Regions from separate parts of the Aromatoleum evansii genome, predicted to be linked through region 2. Evidence: predicted binding sites of a transcription regulator. Region 2 holds the regulator's gene; the other holds the start of a gene.
What was found. The regulator FNR, encoded in region 2, switches genes on or off when oxygen is low (the NO sensors DNR and NnrR bind a similar motif). The targets are predictions, from matches to a motif close to TTGANCTAGNTCAA.
Positions count from the first base shown of each region.

Region 1: U5817_RS17905 (2-oxoacid:acceptor oxidoreductase subunit alpha) is a predicted target of FNR. The motif match lies at 7,111-7,124, and genes of this name have one in related genera.

Region 1 covers NZ_CP141259.1:3,822,629-3,832,591, forward strand. The annotation lists gene U5817_RS17880 (molybdopterin-dependent oxidoreductase) at 1-1,970, opposite strand, end outside; gene fdhD (formate dehydrogenase accessory sulfurtransferase FdhD) at 1,990-2,787, opposite strand; gene paaX (phenylacetic acid degradation operon negative regulatory protein PaaX) at 3,088-4,044, shown strand; gene U5817_RS17895 (YfhL family 4Fe-4S dicluster ferredoxin) at 4,183-4,377, opposite strand; gene U5817_RS17900 (2-oxoacid:ferredoxin oxidoreductase subunit beta) at 4,467-5,306, opposite strand; gene U5817_RS17905 (2-oxoacid:acceptor oxidoreductase subunit alpha) at 5,309-7,036, opposite strand; gene U5817_RS17910 (MarR family winged helix-turn-helix transcriptional regulator) at 7,254-7,670, shown strand; gene U5817_RS17915 (DUF4160 domain-containing protein) at 7,682-7,942, shown strand; gene U5817_RS17920 (DUF2442 domain-containing protein) at 7,948-8,217, shown strand; gene U5817_RS17925 (VF530 family protein) at 8,214-8,453, shown strand; gene U5817_RS17930 (hypothetical protein) at 8,450-8,647, shown strand; gene U5817_RS17935 (OsmC family protein) at 8,660-9,103, shown strand; gene U5817_RS17940 (histidine phosphatase family protein) at 9,196-9,816, shown strand; gene U5817_RS17945 (lyase) at 9,838-9,963, shown strand, end outside.
Region 2 covers NZ_CP141259.1:1,249,728-1,259,690, forward strand. The annotation lists gene U5817_RS05655 (NnrS family protein) at 1-225, shown strand, start outside; gene U5817_RS05660 (SirB2 family protein) at 230-628, shown strand; gene U5817_RS05665 (hemerythrin domain-containing protein) at 625-1,155, shown strand; gene fnr (fumarate/nitrate reduction transcriptional regulator Fnr) at 1,195-1,935, opposite strand; gene hemN (oxygen-independent coproporphyrinogen III oxidase) at 2,069-3,460, shown strand; gene U5817_RS05680 (sulfite exporter TauE/SafE family protein) at 3,589-4,296, shown strand; gene U5817_RS05685 (MerR family transcriptional regulator) at 4,339-4,767, opposite strand; gene U5817_RS05690 (heavy metal translocating P-type ATPase) at 4,890-7,292, shown strand; gene U5817_RS05695 (heavy-metal-associated domain-containing protein) at 7,317-7,526, shown strand; gene U5817_RS05700 (TonB family protein) at 7,543-8,361, opposite strand; gene ppa (inorganic diphosphatase) at 8,528-9,058, shown strand; gene U5817_RS05710 (MliC family protein) at 9,134-9,532, opposite strand; gene U5817_RS05715 (NAD+ synthase) at 9,699-9,963, shown strand, end outside.

The sequences.
Region 1 (9,963 bases), 2.6 Mb from region 2:
TCGTAGCCATCCGCCTTCAGCGGCGCGCCGCCCCCGGCACCGCGGTTCAACGCGTTGTTGTACTGTTCCAGCAGCCCCGTGCGCTTCGCCAGTTGCGTGCTGATCCACGTGAAGTCGCGCGTGTCGCCCTGCGGTTCGACCGCCGGCTGGCGCAGCACCACGCCGCGATGCTCCCAGAACTGCTCGACAAACTTCGTGCCGCCGACCTTGATCATCTGCAGCGATTCGAGGTCGGTTGCCTCGGGCAGCAGCAGATCCGCCATCCAGTTCGTCTCGTCCAGCGTGTAGGCGAAGGACACCGTGAAGGGGAACTTCGCGATCTCCTCGACCAGCGTGCGCGTGTCCCAGAACGAGATCGCCGGATTGGTGCGGTAGATGAACCACACGTCGGGCAGCGTCGGCATGGGCATGTTCCAGTCTTCCGGCACCTCCCGCTGGAACATCCACGCCAGCTGCGTCGGCCCCAGCGCCTGGCTCCACGCGGTGTTGCCGACGATCGGCACCAGCGTGCGATGGATGTTGCGCCCGGTGGGCTTCGCGACCCAGTGCTCCTTGTCCGTCGGGTTGAAGTACTGCGCCATGAAGCCATCTTCGCCTGCCTTCACGCTCAGCAGACGGTTGTCGTGCGGGCGATTCAGCCGTACCGTCGTGCCCAGCGTGCCACCCGGGTTCTCCAGCGCCCCGACCAGCGTCGCGAGCAGCGTGCGCGCCCAGCAGCACTCAAAGGCGCCCCAGCCGTTGTTCACCGACTTGCCCAGCGTCACCGCGACCGGGCGCAGCGGCAGCGTCTGGCCGTCGATCTCGATGGTCTCGCCGATCGAAGCGTTTTCCAGGTATTCCTGCGCGATGCGGCGGATCGTCGCGGCGGGCACGTCGCAGATCGACTCCGCCCACTCCGGCGTGTATTTCTCCATGTGCTCGACGAGCTTGGTGTAGGCCGTCACGCCCTCGGCGACGTCGAACTGCTGGCGCGCATCGTCTGCGTCGATGCTGATCGCGCCTTCGACATGGAAACGTCCGGCCACGGCGGGCACCGTCCCTTCCGTGTCGAACGGCACCGCACGGCCGCTGCGTTCGTCCCACAGCAGGGGCTTGCCGCTGTCGGCGTCGCGCAAGTACAGGCCGTCCGGCCCGACAAGATACGGCGACGAGCTGCGGTCACGCAGGAAGGCCACGTCGAGCTTGTCCAGCCCCTGCTCGCACACCAGCACGTGGATCAGCGCGAACATGAAGGCCGGGTCGGTCTTCGGGCGGATCGGCACCCATTCGGCCGAACAGGCACCCGTCACCGACAGGTGCGGCTCTACCTGCACGCGCTTGTAGCCGCGCACGCGGGCGTCGGCATGGCGCGTCACCGCACAGGGTCCGCCCGAGGCTTCGACGTTGGACCCGATCGAAATCACGTAGCGCGCGAGCGGCGTATCGGCCGCGACGGTGAAACCGCGGTGCCAGAATTCGCCGTACAGGTGCTCGGAATGCACGCACTTGACGCCCTGACCCGAGCCGAAGCTGTAGTCGATCGGACCCCACGCGGCGAGGAAGGCCGGCAGCGAACCCATGTACATGCCGGGCGTGCCACCATGCCCGAAGGTCGCGGCGACGCGCGGCAGGCCGGAATCATCGACCAGCCCCTTCGCACGCACCGACGTCAGCTTGGCGCTGACCAGGTCCAGTGCTTCGTCCCACGAGATCGGCACGAAGCCCGGATCCTCGTTGCGCCCCTTCTTCGGGTTGGTGCGCTTCATCGGCTGCAGCACGCGATGCGGGTTGTAGGTCTTCTGCACCAGGCCGTAAGCCTTCACGCAAACGCGGCCGCGCGCCGGGTGGATGTCTTCGGCGGCGAAGTTCGGCTCGATTTCGGTCGCGACGCCGTCGACGACCTTCACGTTCATGAAGTCCGGTCCTGCCACGCAGTTGTAGCAGTAGCTCGGGACCTTTCGCACCGACTGCGGATTGGTGGTTGTGGGCATGTCTCCCCCGTTTGCTTTTTTAGTGAACCCGCTCGGGATGCGAGTAGATGCTGTGGCGCTCGCCGCGCGCAAAACCGATCAGCGTGAGGCCCGCAGCCTGTGCGACGCGCACCGCCATGCCGGTGGGAGCGGAGACCGCCGCCACCACCGCAATGCCGACCGCCGCGGACTTCTGCACGATCTCGTAGCTCGCGCGACTGGTCATGAAGAGGAAACCGTCGGCGAAGGAGCGGCGTTCGCCGGCAATGGCGCCGATGAGCTTGTCGAGCGCGTTGTGCCGGCCGACGTCTTCGCGCACCAGCTCGACCCGACCGTCGAAACCACACCACGCGGCGGCATGCACGGCGCCAGTGAGCTCGAAGAGCTGCTGGCGCGACTGCAGCTCGCCTTGGGCGCGCTGCAGGGCGCCCACATCGAGCATGCCGGTCGCCCCGACCTTCGCGATCGGCCGACAGGCGAGCTGATCGAGGCTCTCGACGCCGCAGATGCCGCAGCCGGTGCGCCCCGTCATCGCGCGGCGGCGGGCGCGCAGCTGGGCGAAGCGCTCGCCCGCCAGCTGCATCTGCACTTCCGTGCCATGCGCGTGCTCGAGGACCTCGATGTCGAGGATCTCGCGGGCGTCGCCGGCGATGCCCTCGCTCAGGCTGAACCCGAGCGCGAAGTCCTCGAGGTCCTGCGGCGTGGCCATCATCACGGCATGCGAAAAACCGTTGTAAACCAGCGCGACCGGCACTTCCTCGGCCACCGAATCCTCGGCGCGAACCGCTGCGCCGTCGCTCCAGCGATCCACGCCGTAAATCCCGTGAGCATCTGCCATCGAAATCGCACCGTGCCGCATCGTCCACCTCGCTAACCGGATCTGAGTCGCCTGCCGATACCGACGCCACGGCCCCTACGACTTGCGTTCACGATACAAACTGAACGTCACGCGGTCAATCTTTTTGTATCGCTTTTTTCCTCATTGTTTGACTTACATCAATAACGGACAACACCCCCGGCGCGCTTCACTTCACCCGTCGCATCGTGCTCGTATCCAGCGCTTGCGACATGGCGTTAGAATCGTCCCACCCCATCCCCTCAGCGGCCCGCGGACGTACGAAATAACAGTGAAAAATCAATGAAAAGCCGTTTTCTCGAACAGTGGATCAACGACTACCTGGCCGAGCGCCGGGTGCGCGCGAACTCCCTGATCATCACCGTCTACGGCGACTTCATCGCGCCGCACGGCGGCACCGTCTGGCTCGGCAGCTTCATCCGGCTGGTCGAGCCCCTAGGCCTGAACGAGCGAATGGTGCGCACCAGCGTGTATCGCCTGTCGCAGGACAACTGGCTGGAATCGGAACAGATCGGGCGCAAGAGCTACTACAGCCTCACGGCCTCGGGCCGCCGGCGCTTCGAGCACGCCTACCGCCGCATCTACGACACCCCGCAGGACACCTGGAACGGCGAATGGCAGCTGGTCGTGCTGCCGTCCACGCTGGGCTCGCCCGAGCGCGACACCCTGCGCAAGGAGCTGTCGTGGGCGGGTTACGGCAACGTCGCACCGGGCGTCATGGGCCACCCATCGCCCGACACCGAAACGCTGCAGGAAATCCTTCAGGACACCGGCACGCAGGACAAGGTCGTGCCCATGCAGGCGTCGACGATCGGCGCCCTGTCGACCAAGCCGCTGCAGGATCTTGCACGCGAATGCTGGAATCTCGACGCCATCGAGGCGACCTACAGCGAATTCTCGGAGCGCATGCGCCCCGTCCTCCGCTCCCTGCGCAGCACGCGCGCACTCGACCCCGAGCAGTGCTTCCTGATCCAGACATTGACCATGCACGAGTTCCGCCGCGCGCTGCTGCACGATCCGCAACTCCCCGTGCAACTGATGCCGCGCGACTGGAGCGGGACTGCGGCACGCGCACTGTCACGCGCCATCTACCAGATCACCTGGCGGCATGCACAGCAGCACCTGATGGCGGTGTGCGAAACACCGAGCGGCGCACTGCCGGCCGCGGCGCCCTACTACTACAAACGCTTCGGCGGACTCGAAACGGAGCCCACGGAAACGGAAACGGCGGAAAATTGATCTTCGCCCAAGGGTAACGGGAATGTTCTCGTAGGGCGGAAGTAGCCAGAGGCGTATCCCGCCGTTCGCGGGTGGAGCATGGCGGTACGGCCGCGCGGCGGGATACGCTGCGCTACTCCCGCCCTACGTTCACGGTGATTACGCCGCCAGCGGCACGATCGCTTCGACCGGACAGACCTCCTTGCACTGCGGCGTATCGTAGTGCCCTTCGCACTCGGTACACTTGCCAGCGTCAATGACGAAGTATTCGCCGCCGGCCGAGATCGCCTCGTTCGGGCATTCCGGAATGCACACGTCACAGGTAATGCAGTCGTCGATGATTTGCAGCGCCATTTTCTTGATCTCCTCGTTGTTCTGGAAATGATTGTCTCTGCTGGGGTTGGGGGTGCGCTCGATAGGCCCGCACCCCGCGCTGATCGCCGTCACAGCGCGAAATCGGCTTCCAGTTCCGCCACCGCCACTGCGCCCTTCGGCTCCGGCTGCCAGGCCGGGCGGTTGCCCTTGTACAGCACCTTGCCGACGTTGAAGCCGTCGTCGGTCATCAGGCGCCGGGCGGCGCGTGCGGCGTCGTCGGTCACATCCACCACCGCGGTGCGCACCATGTGCTTCCACTCCTGCTGTTCGGGACGGAAGGTCACGCACGGGCTCAAGACCTGCACCAGCGAGAAGCCCGGGTGGCGGATCGCCTGGGTGATGATGTCGGCGACGTTGTTGGGGTCCGAGCTCGAGCAACGCGCAACGAAGTTCGCCCCCGCGGCCAGTGCCACCACCAGCGGATGGAAGGACTCGATGCCCGCGCCGTCCGGGGTGAGCTTGCTGCCCTCCCAGTCCGGCTCGGTGGTCGGCGAGGCCTGACCCTTGGTCATGCCGTAGACCTGGTTGTCCATGACGATGTAGGTGAGGTCGACGTTCCTGCGACAGGCGTGCAGGAAGTGATTGCCGCCGATCGAGAAGCCGTCGCCGTCGCCGCCCGTCACCAGCACCGTGAGGTCGGGGCGTGCGATCTTGAGGCCGGTGGCGACCGGCAGCGCGCGGCCATGCACGCCGTGGAAGCCATACACGCTGGTGTAGGCCGGGATGCGCGAGGAGCAGCCGATGCCCGACACCACCGCGACGTTCTCCGGCGCGAGCTGCATCGAGGCGAGCGCCCGGGTGATCGCGGCGAGCACCGAGTAGTCGCCGCAGCCCGGGCACCAGATCGGCTTCACTTCCGACTTGTAGTCCTTGGCGGTGTATTCCCGCTGTTTGACGCAGGCGTCCATGCTCAGCTCCACTGGGTGATGTGTTCGACGATGGCGCCGGGGCGAAACGGCAGCGGTCCGGGATGGTGCAGCGTGCGCACCTGGCGCGGCAGGTCGTACTGGGCGCGCAGGTAGCGGTGGAACTGGCCGCTGTGCGATTGCTCGACGACGAGCACGCGCTCGACGCCTTCGAGCGCGGCGGCGAATTTCTCCGGCTGCACCGGCGAGATCAGGCGCACGGCGACGAGTTTCACCCGGTGACCGGCGGCGCGCAGGCGGGCGAGCGCCTCGCGCGCGGGGCCAGCGCTCGAGCCCCAGGTGAGGATCGCGGTGTCGGCATCCTCATCGCCGGTGATGTCGGCCCAGTGGTCGCCGTAGTTGTAGCCGGTGAGTTTTCTCAGGCGCTTATCGAGCTGGGCCTGGTGATCGGACGCTTGCGACGAGGGGGTACCGGTCTCGTTGTGTTCGAGGCCATCGGCCGTGTACATGAAGCCCGCCATGCCGGGAATGGCCATGGGCGAGACGCCCGAGGCGGTGTTGGCGTAGCGCTTGTACTGCACGCCTTCGGCCAGCGCCGCGGGCCTCTCACGCTGGCCGATGAAGCTCACTGCGGCCGCGCGCGGCATAACTGCCCGCGCCTGCCCCATCGCCTGGTCGGTGAGGACGATGGCGGCGGTCTGCAGGCTTTCGGCGAGATGCACGGCCCACTGGGTCGTGAACAGGCAGTCGGCGACCGAGGTCGGGGCGAGCACGAGGTGCGGGGCATCCCCGTGCAGGCCATACACGGCAATGTTGAGGTCGGCCTGTTCGGACTTCGTCGCGATACCGGTCGAGGGGCCGACGCGCATCACGTCGATGACGACGATCGGAACTTCGGCCGCCACGGCGAGGCCTAGCGATTCGGTCATCAGCGCGAGGCCGGGGCCGGAGGTAGCTGTGAGCGAGGGCACGCCGCCGTAGGAGCCGCCGATGATCTGGTTGATGGAGGCGAGTTCGTCTTCGGCCTGCACGAGCACGCCGCCGACCTTGGGCAGCGCGGGAGCGAGCCATTCGAGGACTTCGGTCGCCGGGGTGATCGGGTAGGCGGCGACGAAGCGCACGCCGCCGCGCAGCGCGCCCATGCCGGTCGCTTCGTTGCCGGTGATGCTCCAGCGCTCGCTGGTGTCCGCCTTGCCCGCGGGCAGGCGCGGCACGGCGGGGAAATCGGCCGCCGCTTCGACGCCGGCGCGGAAGGCAGCGAGGCTCGCGGCAATCGCCTCCTCGCCCTTGCGTTTCAAGGTGTCGCGCAGCACGCCGACGACGACATCCTCGGTGAGGCCGATCAAGGCGGCGATCGCGCCGAAGGCGACCATGTTGGGGCGTCCGTCGGGGATCTTCTTCGCCAGCGCCTTCATCGGCAGCGCGATCTGCTGCGCGCCGCTGCGGGTAAACACTTCAGGAGTCTCGCCTTCGCCGGGGTCGCCGATGATCAGGCTATGCGGCCCCAACGGGATCTCGGCGGCGAAGCGGCCGACGTTCTGCCAGTCGACGCCCACCAGGAGGTGGAAGCAGTCGTCATGCGAGGCGATGGGCTCCGTGCCCAGCCGCAGCATCACCGCCGCCTCACCGCCGCGGATCTGCGGGCCCGACGAGCGCGTCATGTACGCGTACCAGCCGGCGCGCGCCGCTGCCTCCAGCAGCAGGCTGCCCGCGGTCACCACCCCCGCCCCGCCGCTGCCTGCCATCACCAGGGAAACCGTCTGCCCGCTCATTCGACCCTCCGTCTGCGACGACTGGAACCGGCGCGTGAAGCACGCGCCCCGATGAGCAAACTCTACCGATCGCATTGCTCCATGTCAAATTGTTTGTGTTCCACTATTTTTATCAACGTTTGGACGGCATACTTGGGAGACCCAACGTTTTGTTTTTCCCCATATTCATTCCATGACACAAAAAAAATCGACGGAAAGGAAAGGCCTCGACTTCGGCATGCTCCCCAGCCTGGCTGGCTACCAGCTGCGCTTGGCGCAGATCGCGATCTTCCGTGACTTTGCCGAAGGGCTCGGCGAATTCGACGTCACCCCCGGCCTGTTCGGCATTCTCGTGATCATCGAGGCCAACGCGGGGCTCAAGCAGACCGAGCTCGCCCGCGCCGCCCACCTCGACCGTTCGACCGTCGTCTCCGTCATCGACAACCTCGAGCGCCGCAACCTGGTCGAGCGCCGTCCGGCCGAAAACGACCGCCGCTCGAACTCCCTCGTGCTCACCGCCGATGGCGTCGCCCTGCTCAAGAAGCTCAAGCGCCGCGTGCAGGAACACGAAAAGCGGCTCGTCGAGCACCTCAACGAGGACGAACGCACGACCCTGGTCACGCTGCTGCAGAAGATCTTTCCCGAGCACCGCTGAGGCGTCCGGGCATGCCCGAAATTTCCCGCTTTCTCGGCATCATCGTGGCGATGTTCTACAACGACCACGCGCCACCGCACTTTCATGCGCGGTACGGCGAACATAAAGTCGAGATCGCCATCGAAACCCTTGCGGTGTTGGCCGGATCATTCCCGCCGCGGGCACTCGGCCTCCTGATCGAATGGGCCGCAGCACATCGCGCCGATTTGATGGAAGATTGGGAACTTGCAAGGGTTCATGCCGAACTCAAGCGTATTGCCCCATTGGAGTGAACGCCATGGTGATGCACGACGTAACGGCCGTGAAGGTCCTCACCCCACCATGCCTCGAACTCAGGTTCGATGACGGCAGTATCGGTGTCGTCGACATCGCAAGCATCATCGGCACATTCGACGGAGTATTTGCGCCGCTGAGCGACGCCAGCTACTTCCGCACGGTGCGTGTCGCTCCGGAACTCGGCACGATCGTCTGGCCAAATGGCGCAGACCTGTGCCCCGACGTGCTCTACGACTGCGTCATCCGGAACGCAGCCACGACCCCATCGTGACAGCCCCACAACCCGGAAACCCGCTCCACGGCGTCACGCTCGAAGCCATGCTGACCCGCCTGGTGGAGCACTATGGCTGGGCGTCGCTCGGCGAGCACATCGCCATCCGTTGCTTCACGCACGAGCCCAGCATCCCTTCCAGCCTGAAATTCCTGCGGCGCACCCCCTGGGCGCGCGAAAAGGTGGAGTCGCTGTACCTCTACATGCTGCGCGCGCAGGCAAGGAATACGAAATGACCTACGAAGAACATCTGGATGAAGTCACGACGCTGATCACCGAGAAGTACAACATCGAAGACCAGGCCGCCATCGACATGGTGATGCGCGCCCAGGCGGACGATTTCTTCACGCTGCACGACGACGATCCGTCGATCTGCACGCTCGACCGCGCCCACGCCGACGCGCGGGCCGTCTACAAGAAGTACCGTTGAGGAGAGCCCCCGATGTCCATGCACACTGCCACGATCGAATGGTCCCGCGCCCCGCACGAAGCCGACCCGAAGACCTTCACCCGCAACCACGTCGCCACCATGGCCGGCGGCCAACAGGTGAAGATGTCCTCGTCGCCGGACTTCCTCGGCGATCCGCACTGTGCCGACCCCGAGCAAATGGTCATCAGCGCCCTCGCCAGCTGCCACATGCTGTTCTTCCTCGCGCTCGCGGACGTGAAAGGTTTCCCGGTGGCCCACTACAGCGACAATCCGGTCGGCGAACTCGGCAAGACGGACAAGGGCATGGCGCTCACACGCATCGTCCTGTCGCCGCGCGTCGGCTTCGTCGACAAGCAACCCGACGCCGACACGCTCGCCGCGATCCACGCCAGCGCCCACAAGCGCTGCTTCATCGCCAATTCGCTGACCGCCAAGGTCGAGCTCGACCTCGGCTGATCAAGGCCCGCTCACCCCGGCGCGCGCCCCGTGCGCCGGGCAAGGTTCGCGATCTGTGCTATAGCGGAACATCGACCGGCCCGGAGTCGAAAATGTCCTCGCTGCGCTGCCTTGCCGCGGCCCTTGTCCTCTTGCTGCAGGCCCTGCCATCCACGGCGCACGCGGCCGATGCGGCGCTGATCGAAGCGCTGCGCACGGGCGGCTACGTACTCTACTTCCGGCACGCCCAGACGGACTGGACGCAATCGGACCGATCGAAGGATGCGGGCTGGGCAAGCTGCGCGCCAGCGCGAATGCGCCAGCTTTCGGAGGCCGGCCGTGAAACGGCCCGCCAGGTCGGGGACGCACTGCGGCGACTGAAGATCCCGGTCGGACAAGTCCTCGCGAGCGAATTCTGCCGCACCCAGGAGACGGCACGATTGCTCGGCCTTGGCGACGTCGCCGTAACCCGCGCATTGATCAACGAGTCCCATGCCGACCATGCCGGCGGAACCGCCGCGCTGCGCGACGCCGCGAAACGGCTGATGGCCACTCCGCCGCCGAAGGGAACGAACACCGTGCTGGTCGCGCATGGAAACGTATTCATGCTGGTCTCCGACCGACGCCCGGTGGAGGCCGGTGCGGCTGTGCTACGTCCGGACGGTCGCGGCGGATTCGAGGTCGTCGCACATGTGGGGCCGGAGGAGTGGATCCGGCTCGCACAGGAACAATGAGCGGCGGAAGGAGGACGGGCGATGCGCGGGATCAACTGGATCGGAGCCCTGCTCTTCGTCGCGACGTCCGTCGCAGGGGCAGGCGAAGTACGTGTCGAGCGCTTTGCAGTTCCCGCGGGCGCACACCCGCACGACATCGCGCCGGCA
Region 2 (9,963 bases):
GGGCATTCGGGTCGCAAGCTCGCAGCAGATCGCCTGACTTGGGGACTTTTCCTCGGTCTCGAACTCGTCGTCGTCGTGCGGATCACGGCTGAGCTCGTCCCCGCAGGCTGGTCGGCGCTCGTCATGCTGCTGGCTGTGCTCGGTTGGCTGGGCGTGTTCGGCGCCTGGGCAACGCGCTATCTGCCGATCTACTGGCGCCCGCGCAGCGACGGGCGTCCGGGTTGAGCGCATGTACCCGGCGATCAAGCACCTGCACATCCTGTGTGCGATCCTGAGCATCAGCGGCTTCCTGCTGCAGGGCATGTGGATGCTGCTGCGCAGCCCCCTGGTGGATCACCGCGTCACGCGCACTCTGCCGCATGTGATCGACACGGTGTTTCTCGGCAGCGCGATCACGCTGGCGACGATGAGCGGCCATTACCCCTTCGTCGCGCCGTGGGTCACCGCCAAGGTCGTCGCGCTTGTCGTCTATATTCTTCTTGGCGCGACCGCGCTGCGCTGGGGACGCACCATGCGCGTCCGGGTAATGGCGCTGCTGGCGGCCCTGCTTGTTTTTTCATGGATCGTGTCGGTGGCACTGAGCAAGCACCCGGCAGGATTCCTCGCGTATGCCGGAGTGTTCCAATGACCGATTCGCTGATCCCTTCCTCGCCCGGTTTCGAGACGCCTCTCGAGATGCTCGAGGCCTGCCATGAGCGCCTGCAGGCGCAGCTTGCGACCCTGGCACGGCTCGCCGCATGGCTGCCGGAGCATGGTCCGGACAAGCAGGCGCAGCAGGCTGCCGCCAACGTGATGCGTTACTTCGACGTCGCTGCCGTCAAGCATCATCAGGACGAGGAGGACGACCTTTTCCCCGTCCTGCGCGCGCGTGCCGATGAGGCCCGGCGTGCCGAACTCGGCACGCTCATCGACTGGATCCTGGCGGATCACCAGAAGCTCTTTGCCGGCTGGGCGCGGATGCGCACGCGTCTTGAGCGCATTGCCGCCGGGGAAGCGACCGATCTCACACCGGCGGACGTCGACGCGTTCGCGGATGCCTATCGCCGCCACATTCAGCGCGAGGAGGGCGAGCTGTTGCCAATTGCGCGCAATCTGCTGTCCGAAGAAGACATCGCCGCCCTGTCCGGCACGATGACTGCGCGACGGCGTCAATAACGGCCGAGGGCGACGGGCGTATGAAGAGGGAAAGCCCCTTCAGGGGCGCGGCGTGGGGTGCTGGATCAGCCGCTTCAGGCCGACGATGTCCAGAATGCGGATGTGTTTCTGCTGAACTGCGATCAGCCCTTCGTCCTGGAACTTCGAAAAGGCGCGCGACACAGTCTCCAGCTTTAGGCCGAGATAGGAGCCGATCTCCTCGCGGGTCATGCGCAGGTGGAACTCCGCCGGAGAAAAGCCGCGCGCCGTGAAACGCTGGGACATGTTGAGCAGGAAGGCCGCCAGGCGCTCTTCCGCACGCATCGAGCCGAGGAGGGTCATCACGCCATGGTCGCGCACGATTTCGCGGCTCATCACCTTGTGGAACTGCAGCTGCAGCCCCTCGACCACGCGCGAAAGCTCCTCGAGCTTGCTGTATGCGATGACGCACACCTCGCTGTCTTCCAGCGCGATCGCGTTGCAGGAATGGGCTTCGGTGCTGATGCCGTCGAGTCCGAGCATCTCCCCGGTCATCTGGAAGCCGGTGACCTGTTCGCGCCCGTCCTCAAGCAGCACGTCGGTCTTGAATGAGCCGGCGCGGATCGCGTAGATTGCCTCGAAGGGATCGCCCGCGCGATACAGGTGCTGCTGGCGCTTGATCTTGCGACGTGCGCCGACGAGTTCGTCGAGACGGTCGATTTCCGATTCCGACATCCCGAACGGCAGGCACAGCTCGACCAGATTGCACTGGGAGCATGCGACCTTCAGACTCGCAACTGTAATCGGCACCGTCGCCTTCATTTGCACGATAATATTGTTCCTTCTACATCGACCGAGAAGTGGCAGGCGCCTGTCGGAATGTACCGTTGATCCACGTCAACCACGAAACTGCGGCTTTTTGAGATCGTACGGAATGCACTCAAGCGATACAACCATGACCAGTCAGAAAGATCTTGTTTTCGACCAGCAGTTGATTCGTCGGTTCGACATCAACGGGCCGCGTTACACGTCCTACCCGACGGCCGATCGCTTCGTCGAAGCGTTCGATGCCCGTGCATTGCGGGACTGGCTGGCGCAACGCGGTGTGGGCGGCGTGAGTAAACCGCTCTCATTATACTTCCACATCCCCTTCTGTAACACGATCTGCTATTACTGCGCCTGCAACAAGATCATCACCAAGGATCATGCGCGCTCGGCCAAGTACCTGAAATATCTCGATAAGGAAATCGAGATGCAGGCAGCCGCGCTGGGCGGAAGCCATCAGGTCACGCAGCTGCACCTGGGCGGCGGCACGCCGACCTTCCTGTCGCACGACGAGCTGCGCCAGCTCATGGACTCGGTGCGCAAGCGCTTCACGCTGGTGCCGAACGGCGAATACTCGATCGAAGTCGATCCGCGCAAGGTCGATTTCGACACGGTCAAACTGCTCGCCGACCTTGGCTTCAACCGCATGAGCGTCGGTGTGCAGGACTTCAACGAGGACGTGCAGGAGGCGGTCAACCGCATCCAGAGCTACGACGAAACCAAGCTCGTGATCGATGCCGCCCGTGCCACCGGCTTCAAGTCGATCAGCATGGACCTGATCTACGGCCTGCCGCGCCAGAACATCATCAGCTTCAACCGCACGCTCGAGCAGGTGCTGGAGCTGTCGCCCGATCGCATCTCGCTGTACAGCTACGCCCACCTGCCGGGTCTGTTCAAGCCGCAGCGGCGCATCGCGATCAACGACATGCCGACGTCCGACACCAAGCTGCAGATCCTGCAGCTGGCGATCCGCCGCCTGACCGAGGCGGGCTATGTCTATATCGGCATGGATCACTTCGCGAAGCCGGACGACGAGCTGACGATCGCGCAGCGCCAGGGGCGCCTGCACCGGAATTTCCAGGGCTATTCGACGCAGGCCGAGTGCGACCTGCTGGCCTTCGGCGTCTCGGCGATCGGCAAGATCGGTCCGGTGTATTCGCAGAACGTGAAGACGCTCGACGAGTACTACGATGCCCTCGATCGCGACGAACTCCCCGTCCTGCGCGGCATCGAGCTTACTGCCGACGACCTGCTGCGCCGCTCGATCATCCAGGCGCTGATGTGCCATTTCGAGCTGTCGATCGACTCGATAGAGATCGCGCACTTGATCAAGTTCGACGAATATTTCGCCGACGAGCTCGAGGATCTCAAGGCGATGGAGGAGGCCGGGCTGCTGAAGGTCAGCGACAAGTGGATCAGCGTGCTGCCCCCGGGGCGTCTTCTGGTGCGGGGTATCGCAATGGTGTTCGACCGCTACCTGCGCGCAGACCGCGAGCGCGCGCGCTATTCGAAGGTCATCTGAACCGAGCGCACAGCCCGCGGGCGCGGGCTGTGCAGGGCAGGAGAAGGTGATACAGTGCGGGCGTCCTCGGGCGCCCGTTTCTTTTTGGGCTGCGGCCGCGGGCTTCTTCTGTCTTTCCCATCGTCGCCATGCCTGAAACCGGTTACATCGCAGCCTTCCTGATCGGCCTTCTGGGAGGCACGCACTGCGTCAGCATGTGTGGCGGCATCGTCGGTGCGCTCACCGTGAACATGCCCGGCCGGGCCGGTCGCCAGTGGCAGGTGCACCTCGCCTACAACCTCGGCCGGATTGCCACCTACACCGCGCTGGGCGGTGCCCTCGGTGCCCTCGGCACGGTGGGCATGCTGTTCTCGGACATCCTGCCGGTGCAGATGGGCCTGTACGTGCTCGCGAACCTGATGCTCGTCGCCCTGGGCTTGTACTTGACCGGCTTCACACGCCTGCTCGCGCCCGTCGAACGCGCGGGCCTCGTGCTGTGGAAACGCGTGCAACCTTTCACTGCACGCTTCATCCCCGCCCGTTCGGTCGGCCAGGCCTTGCCGCTAGGGCTGCTGTGGGGATTCCTGCCCTGCGGCCTCGTCTATAGCGTGCTGACGACTGCCCTGGTGACCGGCTCGGCAGGGCGCGGGGCGGGGCTGATGCTGGCCTTCGGGCTCGGTACGCTGCCCAACCTGATGCTTGCGGGGATGGTGTTCAAGCGCTTCCGCGACATCACGCGCAACCGCCGCGTCCGTTTCGTCGCCGGAATGCTCGTCCTCGGTTTCGGCGTGTTCGGGCTGTTCCATGCCCCCAGCCTCGGCGGCGCGCTCTGGCGCGGCGTCGTGTGCGAGGTGTGAGGGCTCAGCCAGGCCGTTGGTGTGGTGGCCGGGCGCGAGCCTTCACTCGCGTGCAGGGGGCTCGGCGGCGTTCGCGAGGGCGTGGAGGATCGGGCAGGGGGCGGGCGCCTCCGTATGCTCGCAACAGGACACGAGCCCCTGCAGCGCGCTGCGCATCTCCTCCAGCTGGCGGATGCGCGACTCGACATCCGCGATCTTCGCCTGGGCGAACGCGCGTGCCCGTTCGCGGTCTGTTTCTTCGTCCAGCGCGAGCAGCTCCGAGACCTCGTCGAGGCTGAAGCCGAGCGCTTGGGCACGGCGGATGAAGCGCAGGCGAGCGACTTCGTCCATTCCGTAGACGCGGAACGCGCCCCGGTGGGCGCCGTTCGCCGCGAGCAGGCCGCGACGCTGGTAATAGCGCACGGTTTCGACGCCGACTCCGGCGGATTTCGCCAGCGCACCGATGGTGAGGGTACTGATGGGGGTGTTCATGGGGGTTGACTCCGTACTTCGGTACAGGGTTTAGACTGCCACCAGACGTTCCGTTCCGCAAGCGCCGAACGGGCCGTGCGGATCCGGGGAGGATCCGGAACCTGGCGAATGGAGTGGTGCAGATGAGTGCTCCCGAAACGACAATGAAGAGCCCGACACTGGAGTTGCCGGTGTCCGGAATGACCTGCGCCGCGTGTGCGGCGCGGATCGAAAAGGTGCTGAAACGTCTGCCGGGGGTGGACGCCTCGGTCAATCTCGCCGCGGAAAAGGCGCGCGTGAGTTTCAGCGATCCGGCCAGCGGACCCGAGCAGGTGATCGCGGCGATCCGCAAGGCCGGATTCGATGTGCCGCAGGCGACGATGGAACTCGCCATCACGGGCATGACCTGTGCAGCGTGCGCGACTCGGTTGGAAAAGGTGCTCAACCGGCTGCCGGGCGTCGATGCGGCGGTGAATTTCGCGACCGAACGCGCGACGCTGCGCTTCCAGCCGGGGCTTGTCGTTCCCGAGGCCATTCGCGAGGCCGTGCGTCGCGCGGGCTTCGAAGGGGTGGAAACGGGCATCGCCGCGCGCGAGCAGCAGCGCCTGCAGCAGGCGCAGGCGTGGAAGTCGGACATGCGGCGCTTCTGGATCGCCGCGCTGCTCACCTTGCCGCTGCTGGCACAGATGCCCCTGATGTTCGGCGGGCAATGGGCGGGCGCGCACGAACTCGTTCCCCGCTGGCTGCAGCTGCTGCTCGCCACACCGGTGCAGTTCTGGATCGGCGCGCGCTTCTACCGCGGCGCGTGGTCCGCCCTGCGCGGGGGCGGGGCCAACATGGATGTGCTGGTGGTGCTCGGAACGTCGATGGCGTGGATCTACAGCACGGCGGTGACGCTGCTCGGTCGTCACGACCTGCACGTGTATTTCGAGGCGTCGGCGACGATCATCACGCTGATCCTGCTCGGCAAGTTGCTCGAGGCGCGTGCCAAGGCGCGCACGACGGCGGCGCTCGATGCCTTGCTGCGCCTGCAGCCCAAGCTCGCGTTCGTCGAGCGCGACGGCGAGATCGTTTCCGTTCCCGTGGAGACCCTGCAGCCCGAAGACCGCTTCGTGGTGCGCCCCGGCGATGCGATCCCGGTGGATGGCGAGGTCGAGTCGGGTGAGTCGGCGATCAACGAGGCAATGCTGACGGGGGAAAGCATGCCGGTCGACAAGCGCCCGGGCGACAAGGTGTTTGCGGCCACCCTGAATGGACAGGGGGTCTTGCGCTGCCGGGCGACCGGTGTCGGGGCGCATACGCTGCTGGCGGGAATCATTCGCATGGTCGAGCAGGCGCAGGGCTCGAAGGCGCCCGTGCAGCGGCTCGCGGACCGCATCGCGGCCGTTTTCGTCCCTGTCGTCGTGGCGATAGCGGCGCTTACTTTCGTCGGCTGGTGGTGGCTGGCGGGGGACTTCGCCCAGGCATTGATCAGCGCCGTTGCGGTGTTGGTGATCGCATGTCCCTGTGCGCTCGGGCTGGCGACCCCCACCGCGATCATGGTCGGAACGGGGCAAGGGGCCCGTGCGGGCATGCTGGTGAAAAATGCCGAGGCGCTCGAGCTGGCGGAAAGGATCAGGGTGCTCGCGGTGGACAAGACCGGCACGCTGACGGAGGGGGCGCCGGAGGTGAGCGACGTGATTCCCGCCGCCGGGTGGAGTCGCGAGGACTTGCTTGCGATCGCGGGCGCACTGGAGGCGACGAGCGCCCACCCGATCGCCGCGGCGATCGTCCGTGCCGCGCGCGAATCCGGGGCGCAGCGTGCTTCGGCGGAAGAGGTGGTGGCTGTAGGGGGCAAGGGACTTGCGGGGCGCGTCGAGGGGCGTGAGGTGCTCATCGGCACGCCGGGTTTCCTCGACGAGCGGCAGGCCTCGGTGGATGCCGCGGTTTGCGAGCGGATGGCGGCGGGGGGCAAGACCCTCGTGGCCGTGGCCGTCGATGGCGTGTTCGCGGGTGTCATCGGCGTGGCGGACCGCGTCCGCGCCGATTCGGCCGCGGCGGTCGCGCGCCTCAAGGCGCGCGGTCTGCGGGTGGTGATGCTGACCGGCGATCACCCGGCCACGGCCGCCGCGATTGCGGCGCAGACGGGCATCGAGGACTGGCGCGCGGGCGTGCTGCCGGGAGATAAGGCCGCTGCGGTGAAGGCCCTCGCCGGCCACGGACGGGTCGGCATGGCGGGCGACGGCATCAACGACGCCCCCGCATTAGCGGCCGCCGACGTATCGTTTGCAATCGGTGTCGGCGCCGACGTCGCGGTCGAGGCTGCGGACATCACGCTGGTGAGGAACAGCCTGCACGGGGTGGCGGATGCGATCGAGTTGTCGCGCGCGACGCTGTCCAAGATCCGGCAGAATCTGTTCTTTGCCTTCATCTACAACGTGCTGGGCATCCCGCTGGCGGCGCTGGGTCTCCTCAATCCGGTGATTGCCGCTGCGGCGATGGCGATGAGTTCGGTTTCGGTAGTCACCAATTCGCTGCTGCTGCGGCGTTGGGCGCCGGACCGATGAGCCGATTTCTCGGGAGAAACTGATATGGCGGAAGTGACGATCAAGGTCGAGGACATGAGCTGCGGCGGCTGCGTGCGCAACGTGACGACGGTCCTCAAGGCGCTGCCGGGCGTGAGCGATGCCCAGGTGTCGCTCGAAGCGGCCCAGGCCGTGATCCAGTACGATCCGGCAAAAGTGTCGGTCGAGGCGATGCGCGCGGCGGTCGAGGATGCCGGCTTCGGCAGTCCCGCCTGACGAGGCACTGCGGGGCTCAGTCGTCCAGTTTGAAGACGATGGGCACCAGGAGCGAGCTTTCGATGGCTGTTTCGCCTTGGCGAGCCGGCACGAATCGCCATGACTGCACGGTCTCCCGGGCGGCGTCGTCCAGCCTCGGATGCCCGCTGCTGTGCGCGACTTCCACCGCTTCGGCGCGCCCGTCGGGGCGCACGCGCACGCGCAGCGTGACCTTTCCCTGTTCGCCGCGCCGCCGCGACAGCTTCGGATACTGGGGCGCGGGGTTTTCGAGATAGGCGGCGTCGTACCTCGGCGCATGGAACGACGCACCGGCTGCCGTCGCGCTCCGGGCCGGCGCAGCGTCCGTGATCCCGGCGGGCGCCGATGTGTTGCGGGTCGTGGGGGTGTGCGGGTCTCCGCCGGGCTCCGGCTCTGCCTGCAGCTGTGGCGAGTGCGTGTCAGGCTCGGCACGTCCGGCGGAAGCGGCGGTCAGCTCCGCGGAGGGTGGGGGGGAGGCGGCAGAGTCCGCCCGGCGTCCGTGGGGCTTTGCGGGGGGCGGAGCGGCTAATTTCCGGGCCGGAACCGAGAGATGCGTGACGGGCGCAGCGTGCGGATCGGGCGAGGCGAGGTACGTCCCGGATCGGGGCTGCGCGTCTGCGGCAAGCAGGCGGACGCTGATGGCCGCGGCTTCGGCCAGCTGCGGTTCCCGCTGGGGCTCGCCTCCCAGCCCGGAGAGTGCGGCCAGTCCGGCCGCGTGCGCGCCGGCGACCGCGGCCAGCCAGCCCCAATGGACCGCTCGCAGCCCTTGCTTCGGGCGGCGCGATGGTGGCGAGGCCGTGGGAGGCGGTGCGGGCATCCGGAGCAGGCGTGTTCGTGCAATCAGGGCGCGCGATTATAGCGTGCCGGGCGGAATGCCCGGGGCGCCCTGCTTCCCCGGCTGGTCGCCGAATGTTTCAAGCTGCCGACGACAGGGGTTATTTCCACATATAATTCGCCCCACAAAATTTTCACGGGAGGGAAGTATGGGTTTCGATCAGGTGAAGGCCGGCAAGGACGTGCCGAACGATATCAACGTCATCATCGAGATTCCGGCTCAGGCCGATCCGATCAAGTTCGAGGTGGACAAGGATAGCGGCGCGGTGTTCGTCGACCGCTTCATGGGCACCTCGATGCGCTACCCGATCAACTACGGCTACGTTCCGCACACGATCGCCGGTGACGGCGACCCGGTCGACGTGCTGGTCGTGACGCCCTTCCCGCTGCTGCCGGGCGTGGTGATCCGCTGCCGTCCCGTCGGCGTGCTGAAGATGGAAGATGAGTCGGGCCAGGACGCGAAGGTCGTCGCGGTTCCCGTCTCCAAGCTGACCCCGCTGTACGACAAGGTGCAGACCACCGACGACCTGCCCGAACTGCTGATGAAGCAGACCGTGCACTTCTTCGAGCACTACAAGGATCTCGAGCCGGGCAAGTGGGTCAAGGTGCTGGGCTGGGGTTCGGTCGAAGATGCCAAGAAGGAAATCCTCGACGGCCTGAACAACGCTGCCGGCAAGTAATCACGTCACCGTCTGCAGGATGAGGATGGCCCGCCAGAGCGCGGGCCATCTGCTTTTCAGGGGAAGGTGAAAGCGCTAGCCGAGCTTGCAGTCGCTGGCGAGCGGCTTGTTCGTGTCGCGGTCGAGCAGGATGCTCTTCCACGGCAGGTCGATCCATACCAGGCCGCTGCGTTCGTCCTCGAAGCGCGGCAGCCCCGAGTGCGACGGATTGCGCGCGAGCTGGTAGCGTTTTCCGCTCCAGCCGATGTGAACCTGGCTGGCATTGCCGGCCGTACGCTGCACGTCGACGCGCCGCCCCATGTCGCAGCGATATGTGCCGCTCGCAAGCTGGAATTCCAGCTGTTGATTATCCGTGCTCGCCGGGGTGTCGAGGACGCCGGGCTCCGTTCCCGCGCCTGCGGAGGGCGCAGGCGGCGTGCTCGAACATGCGGCGAGGGCGAGAAGCGAAGCGAGGAGCGCGAACCGGACTGGCATCGAATGATCCGTTGGGGTACTTGATGATTGCATTCTAGTTCCCCGCTGTCGGGCGTCGTGCCGGCTGTCGGCAGTCAAGCGTAACAGAAGGTTTCCCGGGTAAGGCGGGCCGTTCGCGCAGGTGGCCGGCTGCCGGGACGCAGGCCGACGCGGTATAGTTGCGCCCATGAAACTGCATGCTCAATCGCTCTCCATCGCCGTTGCCCAACTGAATTGCACGGTGGGCGACCTGAAGGCGAACGCCGACCGGATCATCCGCGCCGTCGAACAGGCCCGCACGCTCGGCGCCGACCTCGTCCTGACCCCAGAGCTCGCGTTGTCGGGCTACCCGCCCGAGGACCTGCTGCTCCGCCCTGACTTCTACCGCGCCTGCGCGCGCGAAGTGGCGCGCATCGCCGAGCATACGCAGGGCATGACGCTCGTGCTCGGCC